DNA from 3 places in the Allobosea sp. TAF32 genome. Region 1 is predicted to be linked to each of the others. Evidence: riboswitches for the same ligand, from Rfam matches in the RefSeq annotation. Region 1 holds a riboswitch; each other region holds the start of a gene.
What was found. A riboswitch is a leader RNA that binds a small molecule or an ion and turns the genes downstream of it on or off. The one in region 1 is predicted to bind cobalamin.

Region 2: it holds a riboswitch for cobalamin, as region 1 does, so the genes downstream of both, AB4Z16_RS00890 (CbtB domain-containing protein) here and AB4Z16_RS03360 (ribonucleoside-diphosphate reductase subunit alpha) in region 1, are expected to answer to the same signal.
Region 3: it holds a riboswitch for cobalamin, as region 1 does, so the genes downstream of both, AB4Z16_RS16440 (TonB-dependent receptor plug domain-containing protein) here and AB4Z16_RS03360 (ribonucleoside-diphosphate reductase subunit alpha) in region 1, are expected to answer to the same signal.

Annotation. Positions count from the first base shown of each region.
Region 1 is NZ_JBFRDM010000001.1:738,464-745,555, forward strand. Features, by position in the region: gene AB4Z16_RS03355 (ribonucleotide-diphosphate reductase subunit beta) at 1-899, opposite strand, end outside; gene AB4Z16_RS03360 (ribonucleoside-diphosphate reductase subunit alpha) at 1,054-3,969, opposite strand; cobalamin riboswitch at 4,081-4,281, opposite strand; gene AB4Z16_RS03365 (short-chain fatty acyl-CoA regulator family protein) at 4,412-5,830, opposite strand; gene AB4Z16_RS03370 (isocitrate lyase) at 5,964-7,092, shown strand, end outside.
Region 2 is NZ_JBFRDM010000001.1:208,626-215,717, forward strand. Features, by position in the region: gene AB4Z16_RS00860 (amino acid ABC transporter permease) at 1-285, shown strand, start outside; gene AB4Z16_RS00865 (amino acid ABC transporter ATP-binding protein) at 300-1,079, shown strand; gene AB4Z16_RS00870 (saccharopine dehydrogenase family protein) at 1,072-2,220, shown strand; gene AB4Z16_RS00875 (aspartate/glutamate racemase family protein) at 2,217-2,942, shown strand; gene cobO (cob(I)yrinic acid a,c-diamide adenosyltransferase) at 3,232-3,840, opposite strand; gene cobU (bifunctional adenosylcobinamide kinase/adenosylcobinamide-phosphate guanylyltransferase) at 3,840-4,352, opposite strand; cobalamin riboswitch at 4,500-4,685, shown strand; gene AB4Z16_RS00890 (CbtB domain-containing protein) at 4,722-4,898, shown strand; gene AB4Z16_RS00895 (CbtA family protein) at 4,911-5,654, shown strand; gene AB4Z16_RS00900 (DUF1636 family protein) at 5,694-6,083, shown strand; gene cobW (cobalamin biosynthesis protein CobW) at 6,088-7,092, shown strand, end outside.
Region 3 is NZ_JBFRDM010000007.1:216,039-223,130, forward strand. Features, by position in the region: gene napA (periplasmic nitrate reductase subunit alpha) at 1-853, shown strand, start outside; gene AB4Z16_RS16430 (nitrate reductase cytochrome c-type subunit) at 820-1,323, shown strand; gene AB4Z16_RS16435 (cytochrome c3 family protein) at 1,336-2,049, shown strand; gene AB4Z16_RS16440 (TonB-dependent receptor plug domain-containing protein) at 2,186-4,126, opposite strand; cobalamin riboswitch at 4,250-4,449, opposite strand; gene AB4Z16_RS16445 (Orn/Lys/Arg family decarboxylase) at 4,688-7,057, shown strand; gene AB4Z16_RS16450 (GNAT family N-acetyltransferase) at 7,072-7,092, shown strand, end outside.

The DNA of each region.
Region 1 (7,092 bases):
CGGCCATAGGCGGCTTCGAGCTCCGCGGCTTCCCGGAGCATGCCGCGCACCTCGTCCTGGAAGGCCTTGGTCCAGAGATGCGGGTTCTCGATCTTGATCTGGTTGATGACGTCGATGCCGAAGTTCAGATGGATCGACTCGTCGCGCAGGATGTACTGGTACTGCTCGGCGATCCCCACCATCTTGTTGCGTCGGCCGAGCGAGAGGATTTGCGCGAAGCCCGTGTAGAACCACATCCCCTCGAAGATCACGTAGAAGGTGATCAGGTCGCGCAGCAGGGCCTGGTCGTTCTCCGGCGTGCCGGTGCAGAACTCCGGGTTCTCGATGCTCTGCGTGTGCTTCAGCGCCCAGGCCGCCTTGTCGGTGATCGACGGCACTTCCCGATACATGTTGAACAGCTCGCCCTCGTCGAGGCCGAGGCTCTCGACGATGTACTGGAAGGTGTGGGTGTGGATCGCCTCCTCGAAGGCCTGGCGCAGCAGGTATTGCCGGCATTCCGGGTTGGTGAGGTGCCGATAGATCGCCAGCACGATGTTGTTGGCGACGAGGCTCTCGGACGCCGCGAAGAAGCCGAGATTGCGCTTGAGCATGCGCCGCTCGTCTTCTGTCAGCCCGTCCTTGGACTTCCACAGCGCGATATCGGCCTGCATCGAGACCTCGGTCGGCATCCAGTGGTTGTTGCAGCCGGAGAGGTACTTCTCCCAGGCCCATTTGTATTTGAGCGGCAGGAGCTGGTTCACGTCGGCGCGCGCATTGATCATGCGCTTCTCGTCGACGGTGACGCGCCCGCCATTGCGGTCGATCTCGCCGAGGCCGGTGGCGTCGGGCGCGGACGATGGGTCAGTCAGGATGGCGGGGTCGGCCGGGGTCGCCGGCTTGGTGTCGGACCAGTCGAGCATGGGATGTTCCGTTCAATGGAGTGCGGGGCGTCATGCTCGGGCTTGACCCGAGCATCTCTTGCCGAGGAGGCTCCAGCGCCTTGTCCTGACGGAGATTCTCGGGTCTGCGCTTCGCTTCGCCCGAGGATGACGCGGATTGCGATGAAGGCGGCCGTTACTGGCAGGCTTCGCAGGTCGGATCGTCGATCGAACAGGCGTTTGGCACGGCCATGCCGTTTTCCAGCGGGATATCGACGATGATCGGCGCGGCGGCCTTGGCAGCGACCGGCACCGTGGCCGAGACCGCGTTGAGCTTGCCATCGGTGCCCTTCAGCGTCGACTTCTCGACATGGGTCGCCGACAGCGCCCGCAGGTAATAGGTCGTCTTCAGGCCCAGCCGCCACGCCAGACGATACGCCTCGTCGAGCTTCCGGCCCGAGGGCTGCGCCATGTAGAGGTTCAGCGACTGGCCCTGGTCGATCCATTTCTGCCGGCGGGCGGCCGCCCGGATCAGCCATTCGGTGGGGATCTCGAAGGAGGTGGCGTAGAGTGCCTTGAGATCGGCGGGCACGCGGTCGATCTGGCTGACCTTGCCGTCGTAATATTTGAGGTCCGAGACCAACACCTCGTCCCAAAGGCCGCGCGCCTTGAGGTCGTGAACCAGCCCGGCATTCACGACGGTGAAATCGCCCGACATGTTCGCCTTGACATAGAGCTGGCTATAGGACGGCTCGATCGACTGCGAGACGCCGACAATGTTGGAGATCGTCGCTGTCGGCGCGATCGCCATCGTGTTCGAGTTGCGCATGCCGGTGGTCTTGACCCGCTCGCGCAGGCACTTCCAATCCAGCGTCGACGAGCGATCCAGTTCGACGTCGACGTCGCGGGCCTCCGAGAGGATATCCAGCGAGTCGATCGGCAGGATGCCCTTCGACCAGAGCGAGCCCTCGAAGCTCGGATAGCGGCCGCGCTCGGCGGCGAGATCGACCGAGGCCGAGATCGCATGAAAGCTGATCGCCTCCATCGAAGAGTCGGCGAAAGCGACGGCATCCTCGGACGCTGCAGCTAAGCGCAGTGTCTGCAGCGCATCCTGGAAGCCCATGAGGCCCAGCCCGACCGGCCGATGGCGCAGGTTGGAGCGGCGCGCCTCGGGGATCGTGTAGAAATTGATGTCGACAACATTGTCGAGCATCCGCATCGCCGTCTTCACGGTCCGCGCCAGCCGAGCCTGGTCGAGCCCGTCGGGGCCGACGTGGGCGGCGAGATTGACCGAGCCGAGATTGCAGACCGCGACCTCGTCGGCCGAGGTGTTGAGGGTGATCTCGGTGCAAAGGTTGGATGAATGCACCACTCCGGCATGTTGCTGTGGTGAGCGGAGATTGCAGGCGTCCTTGAAGGTGATCCAGGGATGGCCGGTCTCGAACAGCATGGTCAGCATGCGTCGCCAGAGATCGACGGCCTTCAACTTCTTATGGACACGCAGCTCGCCGCGGGCGGCCTTCGCCTCATAGGCCTCGTAGGCCGTCTTGAAGGGCTTGCCATAGAGATCGTGCAGGTCCGGCACCTCGTCGGGCGAGAACAGCGTCCAGTCGCCGCCTGCCTCGACGCGCTGCATGAACAGGTCGGGAATCCAGTTCGCCGTGTTCATGTCGTGGGTGCGGCGGCGGTCGTCGCCGGTGTTTTTCCGGAGCTCGAGGAACTCCTCGATATCGACATGCCAGGTCTCGAGATAGGCGCAGACCGCGCCCTTGCGCTTGCCGCCCTGGTTGACCGCGATCGCGGTGTCGTTGGCCACCTTGAGGAACGGCACCACGCCCTGGCTCTCGCCATTCGTGCCCTTGATATGGGCGCCGAGACCGCGCACCGGCGTCCAGTCGTTTCCCAACCCGCCGGAATACTTAGCCAGCAGCGCGTTGTCCTTCACCGCCTTGAAGATGCCGTCGAGATCGTCGGCGACAGTGGTCAGGAAGCAGGAGGAGAGCTGCGGCCGCAGCGTCCCGGAGTTGAACAGCGTCGGTGTCGAGGCCATGAAGTCGAATGACGAGAGCAGGTCGTAGAACTCGATCGCCCGCGCCTCACGGTCGATCTCGCGGATGGCGAGGCCCATCGCGACGCGCATGAAGAAGGCCTGCGGCAGCTCGAAGCGGGAGCCGCGGACGTGCAGGAAATAGCGGTCGTAGAGCGTCTGGAAGCCGAGGTAGTCGAATTGCAGGTCGCGCTCGGGCTTCAGCGCCGCCGCGATGCGGGCAAGGTCGAAGCGGCCGAGCTCGGGATCGATCAGTTCGTTCTCGATGCCGGTCTTGAGGTAGGCCGCGAAATAGTCGCCGTAGCCGGCGGCCATCTCGGCCTGCGTCGCCTGCTCGGTATGACCCTGGACGAAGGTGAGCGCCTCGCGGCGCAGCTTGTCGAGCAGCAGCCGAGCCGAGACCTTGGCGTAATTCGGTTCGCTCTCGATCAGGGTGCGCGCGGCCAGGATCGGCGCCAGCGCCAGCTCGTCGAGGGAGATGCCGTCATAGAGATTGCGGCGGGCTTCGGCGAGGACCGGCTCGGCCGAAACGCCGTCGAGATCCGCGCAGGCTTCGCGCACCACCTTCTCAAGGCGGCCGGCATCGAGCGGCACCATCGCGCCGTCAGCGAGCTTCATGCGCAATGCTGGTGCCGAGACGGCCTCCGGCTTCGTCTCGGCAACCGCCTTTGCCCGCTCCCGGGCTCGCTCCTCGCGATAAAGCACATAGGCGCGGGCGACCTTGTGGTGCTCGCCGCGCATCAGCGCGAGCTCGACCTGATCCTGGACGTCCTCGATATGGAAGGTGCGGCCGTTCGCGGCGCGGCGGGTCAGTCCTGCAACGACCTGCTCGGTCATTTCCGCGACGGCTTCGTGGATACGACGCGAAGCGGCGGCGTTCGATCCCTCGACCGCCAGGAACGCCTTGGTCAGCGCGACCGAGATTTTCGAAGGGTCGAACGGCGTCACTGCGCCGTTGCGGCGAATGACCTGGTAGCCGGGTTCGCTAGTCGCGGCCTTGGCCACCACAGGATCGGCGGTCGGAGCGACGGCAACCGGCCGTTCGGTTTCAAGAGAAAGAGACATGGCATCAACCCCAAATGTTGGGGGCAAAGGCCAGAGCGGTTGCGTCGAGAAGGCGCGCGGCACCACAAGGCCGCGACCTGCCAAGCGCACCACCGGGACACCCCGCCCGAGGACGTTCACTAGGTCGCGGCAGGTCTCCTGGCTCGCGGGTCGTCGCTCTGGTCCCGTCTTCCCAAAGCCTTCCGGCTTCAGTGACTTGGCTGGGCTCAGAACTCGCCGCTTACAGTTGCGGGGGCAGCGCCGGTATCGCACCGGCTTCCCTCTTAGCTCTCGATCTTGCGATTCGAGAGACCATCGACCACCAGATCTAGTGGCCAACGCTGTTCCGGTGTCAATAGGTCGCTATGCCCTTCATTCGGCGCCTTCGATGATCGCCACCGTCGGCCCGGCACGCATACCGCAACGCGAGCCCAAGGCCTCGCCACGCCCAGTATGAAAGGCTTTACACGGCATTGTACGGCACGAAGCCGTGCATGCGCTCGTCGATGGCGAGCGGCTTGCCGATCGGCGGGAAAGCCCGCTGCGGGCAGTTCGAGCGTTCGCAGACCTTGCAGCCGGCGCCGATCGGCGTCGCCGCGCTCGGGTCGCCCAGATCGAGCCCCTTCGAATAGACGAGGCGGCTCGCATGGCGGATATCGCAGCCAAGCCCGATCGAGAAGGTCTTGCCGATGTCGCCATAGCCGCCAACCGCATCGTTCACGGTGCGGGCGATCCAGAGATAGGTCCGCCCGTCCGGCATCTGCGCGGTCTGCGTCAGAATGCGCCCGGGCTGCGCGAAGGCTTCGTAGACGTTCCAGAGCGGACAAGTTCCGCCCACCCGCGAGAAGTGGAAATCGGTCGCGGACTGCCGCTTGGAGATATTGCCGGCCCGGTCGACCCGGACAAAAAAGAACGGCACGCCGGGCGCCCCCGGCCGCTGCAGCGACGACAGGCGGTGGCAGACGGATTCGAAGCCGACACCAAAACGCCGGGCGAGGCGGTCGATATCATAGCGCTCGGCCTCCGCTGCATCGAGGAAGGTGCGATAGGGCATGAGCAGCGCCGCGGCGAAATGATTGGCGAGGCCAATGCGGGCGAGCGCGTGCACCTCCGCCGCCCCGGCCGCAGCCTCCTCGGCCAGCCGCCCTATCGCCTCCTCCATTTCCAAGAAGCCGATCTGCGTGGCTATCTGGAAGGCGCGTTGTCCGGGATCGAGGAGAGCCGAAAGATGAAGCCGGCGCTCCTTCGGATCGTAGCGCCGCTGGGCCTGCCCCGCCATGTCATTGGAGAGTTGGATACGGACGCCATGCCGGCGATCGAGGCGGCGGGCTAACCCCTCCGCCACCTGCCCGACCTTCAAATCCGCCGTTTCGAAGATGCGCTCCGCCGCTTCGTCGAGTTCGGAAAAATGATTGTGGTGCGCGTAGAAGAAGTCCCGCACCTGCTCATGCGGCATCAGCGCCCGGAAGGTCGCCTCGCCGCCGCTGCCGAGCCCGAGTTCCCCCGCCATCGCATCGGCCCGCTCCAGCGCGTTGCGGTAGCGCCGATGCAGCGCGACGACCGCCCGGCCGAGCGCGGGCATGTTCTCCACCACCTCGCGGATCTCGCTGACACTCACGGAATCGCCATTGGCCGGATCGGCGAAGACCTCGCGCAGGTCGGCGACCATCCGCGCCTCATCCCCTTCCGAGAAGAGCTGGACGTCGACGCCGAAGACCGCGTTGATCTTCAGCAGCACCTGGACGGTCAGCGGGCGCAGATTCTTCTCGATCTGGTTGAGATAGCTCGGCGACACCTCGAGCGCCTGAGCGAGCGCAAGCTGGGTCAAGCCGCGCTCTTCGCGCAGGCGCTTAAGGCGGACGCCCGCAAAGACCTTCTTCATAGGCAAGTTCCATTCGCAAAATTCGCAAACACGTCCTATGCCATTCGCATTATTTCACATTTTCAGTCATTTTGCGCCGCAGCAATAGCGAATATTGTGTGAGTCATTCTTATCAAACGAGAGGGCTTTCGCAATGGATGTGATCGGTTTCGACCCAGCCGCCGGACATCGCGGGACGAACACCGCCGCCAAGGCGCAGGCGGCTCCGCGCAAGACCTATTCGGAACTGAGGGCCGAGCTTCTCGCCCGCTATCCCTCCGGCTTCGGCCCCGGCGGCGTCGCGGTGGATGATATCGTGCAGTTGCGGCAGCAGAACAGCTTCGACACGCATCTCGACATCGCCCGCGCCATGGCGAGCGTGGTTCGCCGCGACATGGCGATCTACGACGCCGACCCATCGCAATTCACGCAGTCGCTTGGCTGCTGGTCGGGATTCCACGCCCAGCAGATGATCAAGTCGGTCAAGCGGCTGCGCGGCACGGCCAAGGGCGCGTATGTCTATCTCTCCGGCTGGATGATCGCCGGCCTGCGCAACCGCTTCGGCCACCTGCCGGACCAATCCATGCATGAGAAGACGGCGGTCGCCGACCTGATCGAGGAGATCTATGTCTCGCTGCGCCAGGCCGACGAGGTCGCGCTGAACGACCTGTTCCGTGCGCTGAAGACGGCGCGGGAGGCGGGCGACGCCAAGGCCGAGGCCGAGGCGATCGCGGCCATCGACGCGTTCGAGACCCATGTCGTGCCGATCATCGCCGATATCGATGCCGGCTTCGGCAACGAGCATGCGACCTATCTGCTCGCGAAGGAGCTGATCAGGGCCGGGGCCTCATGCCTGCAGATCGAGAACCAGGTCTCCGACGCCAAGCAGTGCGGCCATCAGGACGGCAAGGTCACGGTGCCGCGCGAGGACTTCATCGAGAAGCTGCGCGCCTGCCGCCTCGCCTTCGAGGAGCTCGGCGTGACCGACGGCGTTGTCGTCGCCCGCACCGACAGCCTCGGCGCCGGCCTCACCCAGAAGATCCCCGTCAGCCAGCAGCCGGGCGACCTCGCGGCGGAATATACGAAATGGCTCAAGACCGAGCCGGTGACGGCCGAGGCGCCGCTACGCGACGGCGACGTCGCGCTCTGGAAGGACGGCAAGCTCGTCAAGCCGGCACGGCTGCCCAACGGCCTGTTCCAGTTCCAGGAAGGCTCGGGGCGCGCGCGCGTCATCGAGGACTGCATCGCCTTCATCAACGACGGCGGAGCCGACCTGCTCTGGA
Region 2 (7,092 bases), 530 kb from region 1:
ATCGGCATGTCGGGCTGGCAGGTCATGCGGCGCATCGTGCTGCCGCAGGCCATCCGCCGGATGATGCCGGCCTTCATCAACCAGTCGGTGACGCAGTTCAAGAACACCTCGCTCATCTCCGTGATCTCGGTGGCGGAACTCACCTACATGGCCAGCATCGTCAACGGGCAGACCTATCGCCCGCTGGAATCCTACACCATCCTCGCGCTGCTCTACTTCGCCATCCTGTTCCCGATCACGAAGTTCGCCGACATCGTCGAGAGCCGGACGCGCGGCAGCCATTGAGCGAGAGCCATTCCATGAACTCCGTTGCCATGCCCGGCCTGCGCGAGACCGTTCTCGAAGCGCGCGGCATCACCAAGCGCTTCGGCGCGCTCACCGTCCTTCACGGGATCGATCTCTCGCTGACCAGCGGTGAGGTCGTCTCGATCATCGGGCCCTCCGGCTCCGGCAAATCGACCTTCATTCGCTGCATGAACATGCTGGAGGTGCCGGACACCGGCGAGGTCCTGTTCCGCGGCCGCCGCGTCGGCCCGACATTCCGCGGCACGGGCCAGCTTCTCGGTCTTGGCGAATTGCGGCGCCATGTCGGCATGGTGTTCCAGCACTTCAACCTGTTCCCGCACATGACCGTGCTGGAGAACGTGATCGAAGGCCCCATGACCGTGCAGCGCAAGCCGCGCGGCGAGGCCATCGACATCGCGATGGACTACATCGCCAAGGTCGGCCTCGCCGATAAGCGCGACGCGCGGCCGGACCAGCTCTCGGGCGGGCAGAAGCAGCGCGTGGCCATCGCCAGGGCCCTCGCGATGCAGCCGGACGCTCTGTTGCTCGACGAGATCACCAGCGCGCTCGATCCTGAGCTCGTAGGAGAGGTTCTGGGCGTCGTGCGCAACCTTGCCGAACAGGGCATGACCATGGTCCTCGTCACCCATGAGATCTCGTTTGCGGCCGGGGTTTCCGATCGTGTCGTCTTCATGGAAACCGGGCGCATCGCCGAGCAGGGCAGCCCGGACCGCATCCTGCACAACCCGGACAACGAGCGTCTCAAGACCTTTCTCGCGCGCTTCCATGGCTGATCCGCAGGCAAGCAACGCCCGGCCCTTCAAGGTCGTCATCGTCGGTGCAGGCCGGATCGGCACGGCGCTGGCGCTCCTCCTGCGCGGAAAGCCGGAATTCGAGTTCCTGCTCGCGGACCCGACCGAGCCCGGCCGCAGGCGAGCCAAGGACCTTGCGCTGCCGCTGACGGAAGCCGATCCGGCCAACGCAGCCCAGCTCGACCGGCTCTTGACCGGGGCCGATGCCGTGGTCGCGGCATTGCCGTCCTCGGCGACGCCCATGGTGGCCGCGGCCGCCCGCCGCAGCGGAAGCAACTATCTCGACCTTGGCGATGACGGAGCCGCGCTCGAAGCCGTCCAGCACGAGGCCAACGCCGCCGCAGGCTGCTTCATCGCGCAATGCGGCATCTCGCCGGGGCTCGTCTCGGGCCTGGTTCTCGATCTCGCCTCGCGCTGCCCGGGCCTGCCGGATATCGACGTCCGGATCGGCGCTCTGCCGCGAACGGCCGCCGGGCGCCTGGGCTACGGGCTGGTCTGGGATGTCGACGCCACCCTGCGCGAATATACGCGCGCCTCGCTTGCGCTCGTCGACGGCCGCGAGTCCGGGCTGGCGCCGCTGTCCCGCTGCAGCCCCTTGCATCTCGGATCGCGCGACTACGAGGTTTTCGTCTCAGGCGCGATCCCGGCTACGCTTCGCGAGCGCCTGGCCGGCAAGGTCGGGAATCTGATCTCGCATACCATCCGCTATCCCGGGCACGCCGAACAGATGGCGTTCCTGCTGGACGAGTTGAAATTGCGCGACCGCGTCTATCTGCTGCGCAATCTCTTCCTCAACGCGCTGCCCGAGATCACCGATGATCGTCTGCTGATCTCGATCACCGCAGCGTCTCGTGACGCGGATGGTGCGCCCCACGAACACTTCCTGCGCGAGGTCGAGCCGCTAGAGATCGGCGACGCCGCGATCGGCGCCATGCGGCGCACCGCTGCCTCCCATGTCGCCGCGGTGCTCGATCTGTTGCGCCTCGGGCAAATAGGCCGCCAAGGCCTCCTTGCGCAGGAGGACATTCCTCTGGATCTCCTGCGCGAAAACCGTTTCCTTGCCTGGTTCTTCGAGACGCCGGCACCTGTCCCCGGTCGCGTTTTGCAGGGAGTGCATCCATGAACGGCTCTGGGTCCGGACGGCTGGGCGCGGTCGTGAACGATCTGAGCATCGGGGTCCTGATGCTCGACACCCATTTTCAACGCCTGCCGGGCGATATCGGCAACGGCCGCACCTGGCCTTTCCCGGTCCAGTTCCGGGTCGTCCGCGGCGCCGATCCCGCGGCCATCGTCCATGGTCGCCCGGAAGAATTCCTCGAGCCCTTCATCGCCGCCGCCCTCGATCTCGTCGCTTGCGGGGTGCGCGGCATCGCTACCAGCTGCGGTTTTCTGGCGCTGCTGCAGCGAGAGCTGGCCGCCGCACTCCCGGTTCCCGTGGCCACGAGCAGCCTGCTGCAGGCACCGTTGATCGAGGCCATGCTGCCCGCCGGCCAGCAAGTCGGCATCCTCACCTTCGCCGCGGAGGCGTTGACGGCGCGCCATCTGGCCGCCGTCGGGGTGCGTCCCGACACTCCCATCGAGGGGCTGCCTCCGGACAGCCTGTTCCGCCAGGTCTATGGCAATCGCGGCGGCGTGTCCGACGTCGCAAAGCTCGAGGAAGAAGTCGTGACAGCCGCCCGCGCGCTGGTCCGCCGCCATCCGAATGTCGGCGCGATCCTCTGCGAATGCACGAATCTTCCGCCGCATTCGGCGGCGGTCGCTGCTGCCACCGGGCGGCCGGTCTTCGACGTCATCGGGTTCGTTGAATGGTTCGGGCATGCGATCGCGCCGCCGCGCTTCCGCTAAGGTTTGACGAGGAGCGCCGCTGGCTTTTGGTCTCGCTATTGATTGAAGTGCTCGCAAGGCGGGACTAGGCATGTCCCTAGGCGCGAGACTGCAGCGGAGATGCGGGGGTCGCGCTCGGCCTTCAGCGATGGCGTCCATCTGCGGGACTACGCAAGTTTCGTGCGGGACCGGGAGGCGGAGATGTGCCGCAGCCTCGGCATCCAGGCTCCGCGGTAGCTTGCGCCACCCCGCGCCGTGTCCCGGCCCTCCGCTGCCATGGGCCAATCGGCGCGCGAGATGGGCCGAGTGACTAAAACTCGATGCCCTGCTGCGCCTTCACGCCGGCGGCGAAGTGGTGCTTCACCAACGTCATCTCGGTGACGAGGTCGGCCGCCTCGATCAACTCCGGCTTGGCGTTGCGGCCGGTGACGACGACGTGCAGGTCTGGGCGGCGAGCGACCAGCGTCGACACGACGTCGGCGAGCGGCAGATAGTCGTAGCGCAGGGCGATGTTGAGCTCATCGAGCACCAGGAGCCGGATTTCGGGGTCGGCCATCAGCTCCCTCGCCTTCGCGAAGGCGCGCTCGGCGGCAGCGATGTCACGGGCCTTGTCCTGCGTTTCCCAGGTGAAGCCCTCGCCCATGCTGTGCCAGGCGACCTGATCGCCGAAGGTTTCCAGCGCCTTGCGCTCGCCGGTCGACCAGGCGCCCTTGATGAATTGCACCACGCCGATGCGCCAGCCATGTCCGAGCGCGCGCAAGATCAGGCCGAAGGCCGCCGTTGACTTGCCCTTGCCGGGGCCGGTGTTGACGATGAGAAGGCCCTTCTCGACGGTCTTGGAAGCGACCTCGGCGTCCTGCACCGCCTTGCGCTTCTCCATCTTGGCCTTGTGGCGGGCGGTGTCTTCGGTGTCGGTCATCATTTCACTCGCATCGGCAATCCGGCGACCATGAAGACCACGCGGCCGGCGCGCGCCGCAAGCGCCTGATGCAGCCGCCCGGCCTCGTCGCGGAAGCGGCGGGCGAGCGCATTCTCCGGGACGATGCCGAGGCCGACCTCGTTGCCGACCAGCACGAGCGGCGCGGAGACGCTTTCGCAGGCGGCGATCAGGGCCTGGCGCGCCGCGGCCGTATCGCGCTCGGCGAGGATGAGGTTGGTCAGCCAGAGCGTCAGGCAATCGACAAGGATGGGCCGGCCGGCCGGACGGACGGCGATGGCCTCGGCGAGATCGAGCGGCGCATCGACGGTCTGCCAGCCCTCCGGGCGGCGTGCGCGATGCTCGGCGATGCGCTCGCGCATCTCGTCGTCATAGGCCTGGGCGGTGGCGATGTAGCTCCAGGGGGCCGGGCAAGCCTCGATCAGCGCCTCGGCATGGCGGCTCTTGCCGGAGCGGGCGCCGCCGAGGACGAGGGTGAGGTGGGGCAATTCCATCGAAAAGTCCTATGCCGTCATGCTCGGGCTCGACCCGAGCATCTCCATCCGAAAGGGCGAGCCTCTTCCTGTACGAGATTCTCGGGTCAAGCCCGAGAATGACGTTTCTGCCACGGCGCACTGCATTGCACAGCGGCACGCCGATAGCTAATGATGGTCCATGACGGTGCCTCCGCAAGGAGGTGAAAAGGGAACGCGGTGAGATACCGCGGCTGCCCCCGCAACTGTAAGCGGGTGTTTCCCGCCATCGGCCACTGGAGCGCTCGCTCCGGGAAGGCGGTGGGGAACATCAGACCCGCGAGCCAGGAGACCTGCCGTCGACCCGCAACGATCCAACCGGCTGCCGGCGGGGCGGCCACGGAGAGCCCCATGAACACCGCTTCGGTTTCCACCACTCAACTCAGCGTCTCGGAACGCGTCAAGGCAGCCGCCGCCGCGCTCGTGATCGGCGTCGCGCTGATCTACACGACCGGCTTCGCGGCCTCGACGAACGTTCACAACGCCGGGCACGATACCCGCCACGGTCTCGCCTTCCCCTGCCACTGAGGGAAAGCATCCATGGTTACGCGTGTTCTCACGGTCAGCATTCTGGCCGGGCTTCTGGCTGGGCTGATCGTCGCCGCCCTCCAGCATGTCACCACCACCCCGCTGATCCTCAAGGCCGAGACCTATGAGGCGGCGTTGCGCCTGCAGGCGCCGACGCTCGCCGCCTTCGACGGCGAGGCGAAGATCATCCTCGCGCATGGCCCCGCTGGCGATGCGCCCGGCCACGACCATGCCGAATGGAAGCCGCAGGACGGCCTCCAGCGCACGCTCTTCACCAGCGCAGTGACGATCGCGACCGCAATCGGCTTCGCCGCGCTGCTGCTCGCGGGAATGATCGCGGCCGGCGATACGATCGACCAACGTAGCGCCCTGGTCTGGGGCGCCTGCGGCTTCCTGGCGCTCGGGCTCGCCCCCGCGATGGGGCTCGCGCCGGAATTGCCGGGCGCGGCTTCCGCAGCGCTGGAGCAGCGGCAGTTCTGGTGGCTGGTCACCGCTATCGCCACGGCGCTTGGGCTCTTCCTGTTCCTGCGCTTCGAGCAGCCCTGGCTCAAGCTGCTGGCCGTCGTCGTGATCCTGCTCCCGCATGTGATCGGCGCCCCGCATCCGGCTGCGCCGGAGAGCAAGGTGCCGGCCGAGGTTGCGGCGCATTTCGCGGCTCTGTCACTCGGCATCCAGGCTGCGCTCTGGCTCGCCACCGCCTTCATGGTCGGCGTGCTCTGGCCCTGGGCCAGCCGGCGCGCCGCGCTCGCGCGCTGAAGGCAGCGGAGCCTCCGGGCTCCGCGCGAAAGGCAAGTCATGTCCGAGGGCGACCTCACTATCCATGTCTGCACCGCCTGCAGGCGGGCGCGCGCCGATCTCCCGGAGGGTTACGACCAGCCGGGGCTGGCGCTCGCGGAGCGTCTCACCGCTCAACTCGCAGCAAAGGGCAGCACCATCCCGGTGCTGCCTGTCGAATGCCTCGCCGTCTGCAAGCGGCCCTGCACCATCGCGCTCAGCGCCGATGGCAAATGGACCTATCTGATCGGCGACCTCGACACCGACACCCATCTCGACGAGATCGTCGGCGCGGCGGAGGCCTATGCCGCCAGCGCCAACGGCATCGTTCCCTGGAAAGAGCGGCCGCAGTCCTTCCGCAAGGGCGTGGTCGCACGCGTGCCGCCTTTGCCGGCGCGCCAGCAAGGATGACATCATGAACGCTCCGCAAACCACGAACCTGGGCAAGACGCCCTGCACGATCATCACCGGCTTCCTCGGCGCCGGTAAGACGACGCTGGTGCGCCATCTCCTCGAGAATGCGCAGGGCAAGAAGCTCGCCGTGCTCGTCAACGAGTTCGGCGATCTCGGCTTCGACGGCGAGTTCCTGAAGGGCTGCGGCATCGCCGGCTGCAGCGACGAGGACGTGGTCGAGCTGCCGAATGGCTGCATCTGCTGCACCGTCGCCGATGATTTCGTGCCGGCGCTGGAGAAGCTCCTGAACCGGCCGAACCCGCCCGAGCATATCCTGATCGAGACCTCCGGCCTCGCCTTGCCGAAGCCGCTGGTGCAGGCCTTCAACTGGCCTGCAATCCGCGCCCGCGTCACCGTCGACGGCGTCATCGCCGTGGTCGACGGACCGGCCGTGGCCGATGGCCAGTTCGCCGATGATCCCGAGGCGCTCGCGGCGCAGAAGGCGGCCGATGTCTCCGTCGAGCACGACAACCCTCTGGAGGAGGTATTCGAGGACCAGATCCTCTGCGCCGACCTTATCCTGCTCAACAAGAGCGACCTCGTCGACGAGGCCGGCCGCGCACGGGTCAAGGCCGAGATCGCCGAGCACCTGCCCAAGGCGATCAAAATCGTCGAGACCGCCCATGGCAAGGTCGAGCCGGCGCTGATCGTGGGCTTGGGTGCCGCGGCCGAAAGCGATCTCGCCGCCCGCCCCTCGCATCATGGCGAGGGCGAGCATGATCACGACCATGACGATTTCGACTCGGTCGCCGTGCCGCTGCCGGCGGGGCTTTCACCGGAGGAGCTGACGGCGCGTGTCGCCAAGGCCGCCGAAGCCGAGGGCGTGCTGCGGCTGAAGGGCTTCAGCGCCGTGCCGGGCAAGCCGATGCGCCTCGTCGTGCAGGGCGTGGGCCGGCGCGTCGGGCATCATTTCGACCGCCCCTGGGGCGCGAGCGAGCCGCGCGACGGGCGCCTCACCGTGATCGGC
Region 3 (7,092 bases), on a different contig from region 1:
GCTCGTGCAGGCGCCGGGCGAGGCGCGTTCGGACCTCTGGCAGCTCATGGAGTTCTCCAAGCGCTTCACCACCGAGGAGGTCTGGCCGGCGGAGATCCTCGACGCCAACCCGAACTATCGCGGCAAGACGCTGTTCGACGTGCTCTATCGCAACGGCAATGTCGACAAGTTCGCGCTCTCCGAGATCAGCCCGGATTACGACAATCAGGAGTCGAAGGATTTCGGCTTCTACGTCCACAAGGGTCTGTTCGAGGAATACGCTACCTTCGGCCGGGGCCACGGCCATGATCTCGGCCCCTATGAGCTCTATCACGAGGTCCGCGGCCTGCGCTGGCCGGTGGTCGACGGCAAGGAGACGCTCTGGCGCTACCGCGAGGGCCTCGACCCCTATGTGAAGCCCGGCAAGGGCATCGACTTCTACGGCAACAAGGACGGCAAGGCCCGCATCATCGCGGTGCCCTACGAGCCGCCGGCCGAGTCGCCCGATGCCGAGTACGATCTCTGGCTGGTCACCGGCCGCGTGCTGGAGCACTGGCATTCCGGCTCGATGACCATGCGCGTGCCGGAGCTCTACAAGGCCTTCCCCGGCGCGCGCTGCTTCATGCACCCGGAGGATGCCCGCAAGCGCGGACTCAACCAGGGCGCCGAGATCACGGTGATCTCGCGCCGCGGCGAGATGCGCACCCGTGTCGAGACGCGCGGGCGTAACCGTATGCCGCCCGGCGTGGTCTTCGTGCCCTGGTTCGACGCCAGCCAGCTCATCAACAAGACGACGCTCGACGCCACCGATCCCATCTCCAAGCAGACGGATTTCAAGAAATGCGCGGTCAAGATCGTACCGGTCTCGGGCTGATGCGCTCGCGGACCTTCCTCGGGGCCGCCATGGCGGCGGGCCTCGTCCTCGCCTTCGGCGCCGCCTTCTCGCAGGAGGGGGCGCCGGTGAAGATCGTGCCGCGGCTGACTGGAACGGCCGACCCGATGGCGCTCGAACGGGTGCCGGCGCTGGGCCGGCCGATCGTCGACGACGTCAGGCGCATGCGGAACTATCCGGAGCAGCCGCCGGTGATCCCGCATTCGATCGACGGCTACCAGCTTACTCTCAACACCAACCGCTGCATGGACTGCCACAAGCGTGAGTTCACCGAGGGCTCGGGCGCGCCGATGATCAGCATCACCCATTTCCAGGATCGCGACGGGCAGGTGCTCTCCGACGTGACGCCGCGGCGCTATTTCTGCACCGCTTGCCATGTCCAGCAGACCGATGTCGCGCCGCTCGTCCAGAACCGGTTCCAGGACGCCAAAGACGTCGGCCGGAAGCCTTAGGCGGGACGGATCATGGCCAGACTCAAATCCTTCTGTCTCTGGTGCTGGAGCGTCGTCGTGCGCTTCTGGCGCATCATCAGCCGGCCGAGCGCCTATCTGCCGCTCGGCTTCCTGACCCTCGGCGGCTTTGTCGGGGGCGTGCTCTTCTGGGGTGGCTTCAACACCGCGCTGGAGATCACCAACACCGAGAAGTTCTGCACCTCCTGCCACGAGATGCGCGACAACGTCTATCAGGAGCTGCAATCGACGGTGCATTTCTCGAACCGCTCGGGCGTGCGCGCGACCTGCCCGGACTGCCATGTGCCGCATAACTGGACGGACAAGATCGCCCGCAAGATGCAGGCCTCCAAGGAGGTCTGGGGCAAGATCTTCGGCACGATCTCGACGCGCGAGAAGTTCCTCAATCACCGGCTCGAGCTCGCCAAGCACGAATGGGCGCGGCTCAAGGCGAACGACTCGCTCGAATGCCGCAACTGCCATTCCTCGGTCGCGATGGACTTCACCAAACAGACGCGCCGTGCGGCCGAGATCCACAGCCGCTTCCTGGTGACCGGCGAGAAGACCTGCATCGACTGCCACAAGGGCATCGCCCATCTGCTGCCGGACATGACCGGCATCGAGCCGGGCTGGAAGGACGCGCCCGAGCTGCAGGGCAAGGGCAGCGCCTCCTGGCACGGGCCTGAATGGGCCGTGCGGACCTATCTGGCGGAGATGGAGAAGCGCTGAATCGACCGGCGCATTCGCGGCAGCCCGCGCCGGGCGTGGCGGTCGCGCGTGTCATCGTCCGGCGCAACGCCGATTGCCATGGCGGCGGAGGCCGTCATGGCAACGCCACGAAAATCGCGCGGGGCGCGGGGCGCGCTCAGCCGCCGATGGCCACCTTGATGCCGCCGAAGGCACCGAGGCCCGGAACCAGGAAGCCGACGGGGTTCTCCCAGCGCTTATCGAAGAGATTGTCGATGCGGCCGAACACGGTGACCTTGTCGGTCGCCTTGTATTCGGCCGCGAGATTGACCAGCGTCGCGCCCTTCGCGTTCATTCGGGCGACCGAGAAGTCGCGATTGCCGTCCACCCAGGAGCCGACGTAGAGCAGCGTCGCCGAGAGCGTGAGCTTGTCGGTCGGCGTCCATGTCGCGGTTGCGCTCGCCTTGTGTCGCGGCCGGCGCAGCAGCTCCTGTCGCGCGATCTCGTCCTTGGCGAGGGTGAAGGTGTAGTCGGCGCGGATGCGGAATTGCGGCGAAATCTCCAGCGCGGCGAAGGCCTCGACGCCCTTGGTTCTGGCCTTTCCGACATTCGCATAGGAATCGAAGGTGGCGTTGGTGACGATCAGGTTGTCGATGTCGTTCTGGAACCACGTCGCACCGAACTGCAGCTTCCGGTCGAAAAGCGGCTGCTCGAAGCCGGCATCCCAGCCGCGGCTTTCTTCCGGATTCAGGTTCGGATTGCCATGGAAATTGAACCCGGGGCGATAGTCGACGAAGAGCTCGTTGAGCGTCGGCGCCTTGAAACCGGTGCCGTAGCTCGCCTTCAGCTTGGTCTCGGTGCCGGGGATGATCAGCGCCGGGGCGATGCGGTAGGTGGTGTGGCCGCCATAGCTGTCGTCGTCGTCGCGTCGGATATTGGCCACCAGAAAGAAGCGGTCCTGGATATTGCCCTGATATTCGAGGAAGCCAGCCTTGTTGCCGTTGGAGGCGACGAGGCCCGTATCCAGGCGCTCGCGCTCGTATTGCAGGCCCATGAGCAGGTTGTGGCCCTTGGCGATCTCGAAATTGCCGCGCCAGTCGAGCTTGGTGCGCTCGCCCAGATTCTCGTTGGGCAGGCCGAGGATGCCGGTCGTTCCGTTCGCCGTCCGCGTTGCCCGGTCCTGGTTGGTGTAGGAGACGCCGAAGGTGTTGACGAAGCGCCCGCCGAACGGGTCCCAGACGACCTCGCCGCGGGTGAAGGCCTGGGCGTAGTTCTGCAGCGAGCGATAGGGCGCAGGCCGGCTCGGGAAGCCGGTGTCGCTGGTGAAACGCAGCTGCCCGTCTTGATAGCGGCCGATCCAGTTGAGTGTCAGCGTGTCGCTGAGCGCAACGCCGACGCGGCCTGAATAGTTGTAATTGTCGAAGGCATTGGGGTTGATGCGCCGGCCCGGCGGGACAAGGTTCGGTGGCGTCACATCGGTCGCGTCCGAGCGGAAGTGGGCGGCGTTGAAGGCGTAGTTGAAGCGGTCGTCGCCGCCGCTGAAGCCCGCAGACTGGTTGAATGTGCCGTGAGAGCCGGCCTCGACGCGTGCCGTTGCCTTTGGTGGACCCTCGCCGCGCTTCGTCGTGATCGAGATCACGCCGCCGAGCGCGTTGGCCCCATAGAGGCCGCTCTGCGGGCCGCGCAGCACCTCGATGCGCTCGATATCGTCCGTCAGCATCGAGCCGAAATCGAAGGAGCGATTGGGAGTCGCGGGGTCGTTGGCCTCGATTCCGTCGATGAGCACCTTGACGTGGTTCGAGTTGGTGCCGCGCATGAAGACCGAGGTCTGCCCGCCCGGCCCGCCGGTCTGCACGATGTTCATGCCGGGCACCGTCGCGAGCGCCTGCGGCAGGGTGCGGCGCTGCTGCTGCTCGATCTCCTTCGCAGTGATGACGGTGACGGAGCTCGCGATCTCGCGCGCCGGGGTCGGCGTCCCCGTGGCGCTGACCACGATCTCGTCGAGCGCGACCGGGCCGGCGTCGCTTTGCGCCAGGGCAGGGGCAGAGCAGGCGAGGGCGAGAAGGGAGGCGGAAAGCAGCAGGCGGCCGCGTCCTGCGGCTGGAGAGAAGACGTTCACGATGGAGACCTCGGGCGGTTGACGTCAGTGGCACGTCACCGCGAACGCGATCTCCCATCGGCCGCGCGGGAGGCGGCAAACAGTCTAATCAGCGATCGGCGCACCCCGTCCGAACGTGTTCGCGTGTGACCACGGTTGACGGCAGGTCTCCTGGCTCGCGGGTCGGTGCCTTCACGCCGCCTTCCCAGGTCCGAGGTCCCAGTGGCGTCTGGCGAAAGGCTCGCCGCTTACAGTTGCGGGGGCAGCCGCGGCATGGGGCAGAAATTCGCCCGCACCGCGTTCCCTTTTGATCCCGTGAAGGAACCGTCGCGGCGACGATTAGGGCGGAAATGCGGCCGCGTCAAACCGGCTTGGCGCTGCAGCGACAGCAGACCACCATCTGCTACAGTCCCCGGCGAGACGGGATCGGGCCAGCCGACGTTCCGGCCGGGGCTGCGCATCTTTGGCCTGAATTCCGGGGAAAGATGGGGCACCGGGACCTCGCTGATGCAGTTGCATCGTTGGTCGCCGGATTGTCGCAAGACTCACTCAGTGTCGTAAGTTCACGCCAGCGGAGACGGCATGGATTATTTCAGGCGCTTCACCTTTCTGTTCGCGACGCCGAATTTCGATGCCGAGGATCTCGAAGGGATCCGCTTCAACCAAATCATCGAGGAGATCGAGCGCTCGGGCTTCGAGGTCGTCAAGGCGCGCAAGCTCGAAGATGCCGAGATCGCGGTCCAGACCGATGCCGCCATCGGCTGCATGGTGGTCGACTGGGGCAAGAAGGGTCTTGAGGGCAAGACTGCCGCGCTGATCAATCTGATGCGCCGGCGCGGCCTCGATTTTCCGATCATCCTGCTCATCCGCCGCAAGCGCTTCGAGGACGTACCGGTCGAGGTGCTCGATTTCATCGACGGCTATATCTTCCTCTCGGAGGAGACCCCGCCCTTCATCGCCAAGAGCCTGATCAGCCGTCTCAAGCAATATGCCGAGACGCTGAAGACGCCGTTCTTCGGCGCGCTCGTCGATTATGCCGAGGAAGGCAACCATCTCTGGACCTGCCCGGGACACAATGGCGGCGTCTTCTACAGCCGTAGCCCGATCGGACGCGTCTTCATGGAGCATCTCGGCGAGGCTGTGTTCCGCGACGACCTCGACAATTCCGTGCTCGATCTCGGCGACCTGCTGACCCATGAGGGGCCGGCCCTGAAGGCGCAGAAGGAAGCGGCGCAAATTTTCGGGGCGGAGAAGACCTATTTCGTCCTGAACGGCACCTCGACCTCCAACAAGGTCGCGCTCGCCGCGCTGGTTTCGGACGGCGACCTCGTGCTGTTCGACCGGAACAACCACAAGGCGGCTCATCACGGCGCGCTGCTGATCGCCGGGGGCATTCCGGTCTATATCCCGACCGCGCGCAACGCCTGGGGGCTGATCGGCCCGATGCTCTGGGAGAGCTTCGACGAGGAGGCGCTGCGCGAGCGCATCCGCACCAATCCGCTTATCAAGGACCCGGACGCCTGGAGGAAGCCGCGCCCGTTCCGGGTCGCAGTGGTGGAACAGTGCACCTATGACGGCACGATCCACAGCGCGCAGATGATCCTCGACCGGATCGGCCACCTCTGCGACTACATCCTCTTCGACGAAGCCTGGGCCGGCTTCATGAAGTTCCATCCGCTCTATGCGGGCCGCTTCGCCATGGGCCTCTCCGGCCTCGGCCCGGAGTCCCCCGGCATCATCGCGACCCAGTCGACGCACAAGCAGCTCGCGAGCTTCAGCCAGGCGTCCCAGATCCACATGAAGGATCGGCATATCAGGGGCCAGAAGCGGCGCGTCGAGCACCGGCGCTTCAACGAGAGCTTCATGCAATATGCCTCGACCTCGCCGTTCTATCCGCTGTTCGCCTCGCTCGACGTCGGCGCGCAGATGATGAAGGGCCGTTCCGGAGAGGTGCTCTGGGACGACACGATCCGGCTCGGCATCGAGCTCCGCAAGAAGATCCGGGCGGTCAGGCGCGAATTCGAGGAGAAGGAGACGAGGCCCGAGCGGCGCTGGTTCTTCGAGCCCTTCGTGCCGGATCGGGTCAGCATCGCCGACGCCTCGCGCGAGGGCGCCGTCCATGATGTCGCCTGGGAAATGGTCGCGACCGACCAGCTCGCAAGCAATCCGGCCTATTGGCAGCTCGCGCCCCATGCGAGTTGGCACGGCTTCACGCGGATGGAGTCGGGCTTCGCCATGACCGACCCCAACAAGCTGACCCTGTTGACGCCTGGCTTCGACCGCGAGAGCGGGACCTATGCCGAGCACGGCATTCCCGCACCGGTCGTCGCGCAGTTCCTGCGCGAGAACCGGATCGTCGCCGAGAAGAACGACCTGAATTCGCTCCTCTTTCTGCTGACGCCGGGCGTCGAGGCGAGCAAGGCCGGCACGCTGATCAGCGGTCTCGTCGCCTTCAAGAAGCTGCATGACGACAACGCGCTGCTCGAGGAGGCCATCCCCGAGTTCTCCCGCCGCCGGCCGGGCCGCTATGCCGGCGTGCGGCTGCGCGATCTCTGCGGCGAGATGCACCGCTTCTTCCGCGACCATGACGTCAGCGGGCTGCAGAACCGGCAGTTCTCGCCCGAGCATCTGCCGGAGATGGCGATGTCGCCGCATGACGCGGCGCGCTGCCTTGTGCGCAACGATGTCGACTACCTGCCGATCGGGGCCATCGAAAACCGCATCGCGGTGACGCCTTTCGTCGTCTATCCGCCGGGCATCGCCACCATCGTCCCGGGCGAAAGGCTTTGCGCGCGGGCCAAGCCGATGATCGACTACCTCAAGATGTTCGAGGCGAGCTTCAACGCCTTTCCCGGCTTCGATGTCGAGATTCAGGGCATCTATCGCGAGGTCGATGCCGCCGGCCAGGTGCGCCTCCACACCTATGTCGTCAGCGAGCAGGCCCAGGGCTGAGGTCGCGACAAACCATGGAGAGCGACCTCCCCATC